Regions from separate parts of the Streptomyces sp. NPDC002676 genome, predicted to be linked through region 1. Evidence: riboswitches for the same ligand, from Rfam matches in the RefSeq annotation. Region 1 holds a riboswitch; the other holds the start of a gene.
The links. Region 1 has a riboswitch for cyclic di-AMP ahead of ACWD3E_RS24075 (NlpC/P60 family protein). Riboswitches for the same ligand answer to the same signal wherever they lie in the genome.

Region 2: linked by a shared signal. The riboswitch ahead of ACWD3E_RS29710 (M23 family metallopeptidase) and the one ahead of ACWD3E_RS24075 (NlpC/P60 family protein) in region 1 are both predicted to bind cyclic di-AMP.

What each region holds. Positions count from the first base shown of each region.
Region 1 covers NZ_JBSFVT010000008.1:276,633-279,896, reverse strand. Annotated here, with positions in the region: gene ACWD3E_RS24080 (tellurite resistance/C4-dicarboxylate transporter family protein) at 1-292, opposite strand, end outside; gene ACWD3E_RS24075 (NlpC/P60 family protein) at 394-1,599, opposite strand; cyclic di-AMP (ydaO/yuaA leader) riboswitch at 1,608-1,763, opposite strand; gene pcrA (DNA helicase PcrA) at 2,049-3,264, shown strand, end outside.
Region 2 covers NZ_JBSFVT010000013.1:119,040-122,303, forward strand. Annotated here, with positions in the region: gene ACWD3E_RS29705 (M16 family metallopeptidase) at 1-1,238, shown strand, start outside; cyclic di-AMP (ydaO/yuaA leader) riboswitch at 1,473-1,635, shown strand; gene ACWD3E_RS29710 (M23 family metallopeptidase) at 1,648-2,400, shown strand; gene ACWD3E_RS29715 (GntR family transcriptional regulator) at 2,605-3,264, shown strand, end outside.

The DNA.
Region 1 (3,264 bases):
GGCCGAGCGTGGAGAGCCGGGTGCCCAGGACGGACGTCGCGGCCACGGCGGTGAGCGCCCCGGGACTTCCGGCCTCGGCCAGCCAGCGCCGCCGCTGCCCCGCCAGCCGTACGACGAACTCCGCGCCCAGCCCCAGCCAGGCAACGCAGGTCAGCCCCAGGAAGACCTGGGACAGCCCCTCGTCGCCCGTGAGATGCAGCCCCACCGACACGATCCCGGTGGCCATCACCGCGGTCCCGGCCGCAGGCGAACGCCGCGCCGACCAGGCACGCAGGGAGGAGAGGCGGAACATGCGCCCGATGCTAGAGAGGGACGCGGCTCTTCAGGGCGGGGCACGCGGGCGTGCGCCACGCCCTGAGCCGGTCGCGCCACGCTCCTGTGCCGGTCAGGCTCCTACGCCGGCCGCACCACGCTGTGGATGATCGATGTGCCGCCGTAGTAGACCGACTCCTCGCGGACGTACGCGCCCGGCTTGGGGGCGTGGATCATCATGCCGTTGCCTATGTAGAGGCCGACGTGGCTGATGTCGTCGTAGAAGAAGATCAGGTCGCCGGGGCGGGCGTCGGCGAGGGAGACCGTGGTGCCCACGTTGACCTGGTCCCAGGTGGTGCGCGGGAGGCTGACGCCGGCGGCCCGCCAGGCGGCCTGGGTGAGGCCGGAGCAGTCGTAGGAGCCGGGCCCCGTGGCGCCCCACACGTACGGCTTGCCGATCTGCGCGCGGGCGAAGGCGATCGCCTCCGCGGCCTTGGTGTCGTAGGAGCCGGAGGTGGTCGAACCGCCGGAAGAGGTGGATCCGCCGGACGAGCCCGAGGTGTCCGAGGAGCCCGAGGGCGACGGAGACGGCGAAGACGAGGGCGACGGGGTGCTCTGCTGCGCCGCTCGCTGGCGCGCCGCCTGCTGCTTCGCCAGCTCGGCCGCCTTGCGGGCAGCCTCCTCCGCCTTCTGCTTCTCGATCGCCGCCAGGCGCGCCTTCTCCTCGGCCGTCAGCTTGGACAGCAGTTCACGCGCGGTAGCGAGCTTCTTCTGGACGGTGGCCTTCGCCGTCTTCAGGTCGTCCTGCGTCTTGGTCAGCGTCTGGAGGCTCGTCGCGGCCTCCCGGCGCTTCTTCATGGTCGCCGTCTGTTCCGTGACGAAGTCGTCGACCGCGCTCTTCTGACGCGAGGTCAGCCGGTGCATCAGCTGGCTCTGGTCGAAGTAGTCCTGCGGATTGCTCGCGAGCAGGAAGGTGGCCGTGTCCGGCACGGTGGTGCCGGTGCGGTACTGGGCGGCGGCTATGGTGCCCAGTTCCTCGCGGGCCGCGTTGAGGCGTTCCGTGCGCTTCGCGACATCGTCACGGAGGCTGTCGACGCGCACGCGCTCCTTGCCGGCGCGCTCCTTGGCCGCGTCGTACTTCTCGGTCGCCGACTCGGCCTGCCGGTAGAGATCGTCGACCTTCTTCTGTACCTCCTCCACGCTCGGCTTCCCCTTGTCGGCGGCGGGGGAGGCGTTCGCCGACTGGGAGAGTACGGCCACGGAGGTCAGTGCGGCGGTGGCGAGGACGGGGGCGCGGAGGCCTGCTGTACGGGGCCCGACGGGGCGCGGCTTGCGGTGCGACGCCAAGGGAGGCGACTCCTTCCATGCGCCGCCTACCGGGTTAGCTGTCGGGTTCGGGCGGGTGCGTTCGGAAGGGTTGCCCTACGGCCCCCTCCCGGTGGGAGGCGGCCGATTCACCCCAGAGGTCGGTGGGTCCCCGGCTCCGGTCGCCGCGAGGGCGCGCCGGACTCGGCGGGGGCCGCGCGGCCCGGCGAGGTTCGCCGGTGGGGGTCGTACGGCCCGCACGCACGCTAGCCAACTCGTGGGACCTCTGTGAAGGTTGGTGCGTAGTATGTCCGATACATTTTCGTGACCTCGGGGGTGGAGGTGCGGGAAATCACGGCTGGGTCATCGGGCGCTTCCGCAGCGTGAGGGGCGGAAGAGGCCGGGTGGGGCCTGGCGGGGAGCCTCCCGTGGGGGGCGGGTTCTCGGGGCGGCCCACGGTTGTCAGTCCGGCGCCCTAGACTCGGAGAGCGATGAGCAGCCTCTTTGACGACAGCTTCCTGGCGGACCTCCAGCCCCCTCGCGGGCACGAGGAGGAGCCCCCGCCGCCGCCCGAGGACGATCACGCTCCGGAGCCGCTTCCGGACGATCTGTTCGGCGGGAAGTTCGACGTGCCGCCGGACCGGGACCCGTACTACCGCGACGGCGCCCCGCGCCCCGCGATCGACGCCGCGGCCCTGCTGGAGGGGCTGAACGAGAACCAGCGCGCCGCGGTCGTGCATGCCGGCTCCCCGCTGCTCATCGTCGCCGGCGCCGGCTCCGGCAAGACCCGCGTGCTCACCCACCGCATCGCCCACCTGCTCGCCGAGCGGAACGTACACCCGGGCCAGATCCTCGCGATCACCTTCACCAACAAGGCCGCGGGCGAGATGAAGGAGCGCGTCGAGCAGCTCGTCGGCCCGCGCGCGAACGCGATGTGGGTCATGACCTTCCACAGCGCGTGCGTGCGCATCCTGCGCCGCGAGTCGAAGAGGCTCGGCTTCACGTCCTCGTTCTCGATCTACGACGCCGCCGACAGCAAGCGCCTGATGGCCCTGGTCTGCCGCGACCTGGACCTCGACCCCAAGCGCTTCCCGCCCAAGTCCTTCAGCGCCAAGATCAGCAACCTCAAGAACGAGCTGATCGACGAGGAGGACTTCGCCGCGCAGGCCGCCGACGGCTTCGAGAAGACCCTCGCCCAGGCCTACGCGCTGTACCAGTCGCGGCTGCGCGAGGCGAACGCGCTCGACTTCGACGACCTGATCATGACGACGGTCAACCTGCTGCGCGCCTTCCCGGACGTCGCCGAGCACTACCGCCGCCGCTTCCGGCACGTCCTCGTGGACGAGTACCAGGACACCAACCACGCCCAGTACGCGCTCGTGCGCGAGCTGGTCGGTACGGGCGACCGCGCCTCCGAAGACGTCGACGTCCCCCTGAGCGAGCACGAGCTGCCGCCCGCCGAACTGTGCGTCGTGGGTGACGCGGACCAGTCGATCTACGCCTTCCGGGGCGCGACCATCCGCAACATCCTCCAGTTCGAGGAGGACTACTCGAACGCGACGACGATCCTGCTGGAGCAGAACTACCGCTCCACGCAGACCATCCTGTCCGCCGCCAACGCGGTCATCGAGCGCAACGAGTCCCGCCGCCCGAAGAACCTGTGGACCAACGCCGGCCAGGGCGCGCGCATCACCGGCTACGTCGCCG
Region 2 (3,264 bases), on a different contig from region 1:
AGGTGCTGCTGGACGCGCCGCTGGACGCCGAGCCGACCGGCCTGGACGGCGTCGCCACGATCATGGCGCGGGCCTTCTCCGAGGGCACCGACAAGCACTCCGCCGAGGAGTTCGCCGCCGAGCTGGAGCGGGCCGGCGCCACGCTGGACGCGCACGCCGACCACCCCGGCGTCCGGCTCAGCCTGGAGGTCCCGGCCTCCCGCCTGGCCAAGGGCCTCGGCCTGCTCGCCGACGCCATGCGCGCGCCCGCCTTCGCCGAGAGCGAGGTCGAGCGGCTGGTCCGCAACCGCCTGGACGAGATCCCGCACGAGCTGGCCAGCCCCGCCCGCCGGGCCGCCAAGGAACTCTCCAAGGAGCTGTTCCCGGCCACCTCGCGCATGTCCCGCCCGCGCCAGGGCACCGAGGAGACGGTCGAGAAGATCGACGCGGCGGCCGTCCGCGCCTACTACGACCGCCATGTGCGCCCCGCCACGGCCACCGTGGTCGTGGTCGGCGACCTCACCGGCACGGACCTGGACGAGCTGCTCGGCGACACCCTGGGCGCCTGGACGGGCACCCCGGGCAGCCCGCGGCCCGTGCCGCCGGTCAGCGCCGACGACACCGGGCGCGTGGTCATCGTGGACCGGCCCGGTGCCGTGCAGACGCAGCTGCTCATCGGCCGGATCGGCCCCGACCGGCACGACCGCGTGTGGCCCGCCCAGGTGCTCGGCACCTACTGCCTCGGCGGCACCCTCACCTCCCGCCTGGACCGTGTCCTGCGCGAGGAGAAGGGCTACACCTACGGCGTGCGCTCCTTCGGGCAGGTGCTGCGCTCCGCCCCGGACGGCACGGGCGCCTCGATGCTCGCCATCAGCGGCTCCGTGGACACCCCGAACACCGGCCCCGCGCTCGAGGACCTGTGGACGGTGCTGCGTACGCTCGCGGCGGAGGGCCTGACCGACGCCGAGCGGGACGTCGCCGTGCAGAACCTCGTCGGGGTCGCGCCGCTGAAGTACGAGACCGCGGCGGCCGTCGCGGGCACCCTGGCCGACCAGGTCGAGCAGCACCTGCCCGACGACTTCCAGGCCGCGCTCTACCGGCAGCTCGCCGCCACCGGCACCGTGGAGGCCACGGCGGCGGTCGTGAACGCCTTCCCGGTGGACCGTCTGGTGACCGTCCTTGTCGGTGACGCGGCCCAGATCAAGGAGCCGGTCGAGGCGCTCGGCATCGGCGAAGTCACGGTCGTGGCGGCCGAGTAGAGCCCGAGCGCACGCACGCGCGAGTGGGGCCCGGCGACTTACGGGTCGTCAGGGCCCCACGCCTGTGCACCGGCTGTTCCCCAGCCGCTCCCCAGATGTCCGAATTGGGGCGGAGGTTGCCTGTCTGGCCTGTGGGATGCGCTACAAAACTCCGGATCCGTTTGGGCGGGGAAAGCCACCCCCCGTAGCGTCGTGCGGGCTGTTCGTCAGGCAGTGCGCCGCACCCGCGGCACCGGACAGTCATCGCCGAGTCCCCGTACGGCGCGAGCCAGGGGAGCCGGGGACCCACACGTCCCCTGGGGTGAATCGGACTCCCGCGCGTGCGCGAGGGGGTCCGTAGGAGACCTTCCTGCTCCGAACCCGTCAGCTAACCCGGTAGGCGAGAGGGAAGGAAAGGACCAGCCACTTCATGGCGTTCATGTGCGCCACCGGGAAGCACCGCAAGCCCGGCCGGGTCAAGCGCACCACCGCTCAGGCGGCCGGCGTCGCGGCCCTGACCACCGGCGTCATCGGCACCCTCGCGGCCACCCCGTCGCTCGCCGCCGAGAACTCCGTCGAGCAGACCGGCCTCACCCCGGTCATCACCGTGAGCGACGAGATCGCCGAGCAGATCGACGCACAGGCCACCGCGCAGCAGCAGGCCGCCGAGCGGAAGGCGGCCGAGCAGGCCGCGGCCAAGGCCGCCGCCGAGCGGGCGAAGGAGGAGCGCGAGGCCAAGGCGCGCGCCGCCCGCGCGGCTGAGCGCAAGCGCCTGAACGCCTTCGTCGCGCCGATCGCCGACTCGTACGTCTCCACGGGCTACCGCGCCAGCAGCTCCCTGTGGTCCTCCGGCTCCCACACCGGCATCGACTTCCACGCGGCCAGCGGCACCCCGGTGCACGCGGTCGGCCTCGGTACCGTCGTCTCCACGGGCTGGGGCGGCGCGTACGGCAACCAGATAGTGATCCGGATGGCCGACGGCATGTACACCCAGTACGGCCATCTGTCGTCCATCGGCGTCACCGTGGGCCAGCAGGTCGTCCCGGGCCAGCAGATCGGCCTGTCCGGAGCGACCGGCAACGTCACCGGCCCGCACCTCCACTTCGAGGCCCGCACGACCCCGGAGTACGGCTCCGACGTCGACCCCGTCGCCTACCTCCGCCAGCACGGCCTGAGCGTCTGACACGCACCCCGAAGCGGCACTCGCGACGAAGCCCCGGTTCACCGAGCCGGGGCTTCGTCGTTTTTCGCGGCGTCCGCGGTGCCCGCTGACCAAAAAATATCCATGGATTCTGGGCCGCCGTCGGAAATTCCCGCACATTGCAATAGAGTCACGGAACACGCGTCCGTTGTCGACGTTTCACGGGGATTAAGGCGGAGGTCGGTCATGCGTATTCCGGCACACTCGGTGTGCACGGCGATCCGGGACGACATCGTGGCCGGTGTCCACGAGCGCGGCAGCCGCCTCACCGAGGAAGTCCTGGCCCGCCGCTACGGCGTCTCGCGCGTCCCCGTCCGCGAGGCCCTGCGCACCCTGGAGGCCGAGGGCTTCGTGGTGACCCGTCGGCACGCGGGCGCGTGCGTCGCCGAGCCGACCGAGCGGGAGGCCGCCGACCTGCTGGAGATGCGCATGCTCCTGGAGCCGCTCGGCGCCTCACGGGCCGCCCAGCGGCGCACGGAGGCCCATCTGAAGGTGCTGCGCGGCCTGGTGCGGCTCGGCCAGGAGCGGGCCAGGCAGGGCGGCAGCGAGGAACTGCGCTCGCTGGACGGCTGGTTCCACGAGACGCTCGCCCAGGCCTCCGGCAGCCACTCGCTGACCTCGATGCTCACCCAGCTGCGGCACAAGATCGCCTGGATGTACGCGGTGAAGGCCCCGGTCAGCCCGGTGGAGTCCTGGGCCGAGTACGGCGTCATCGTGGACGCGGTGACGCGCGGCGACGGCGAGCGCGCGCGGGCGGTCACCGCCCTGCACATCGAGCGCGCGGCGGGCGCGCACCGGCTGCGGTTCGCCTCCGGCGGGGAGCGCGCGGAGCGTGTGAGGGACTCG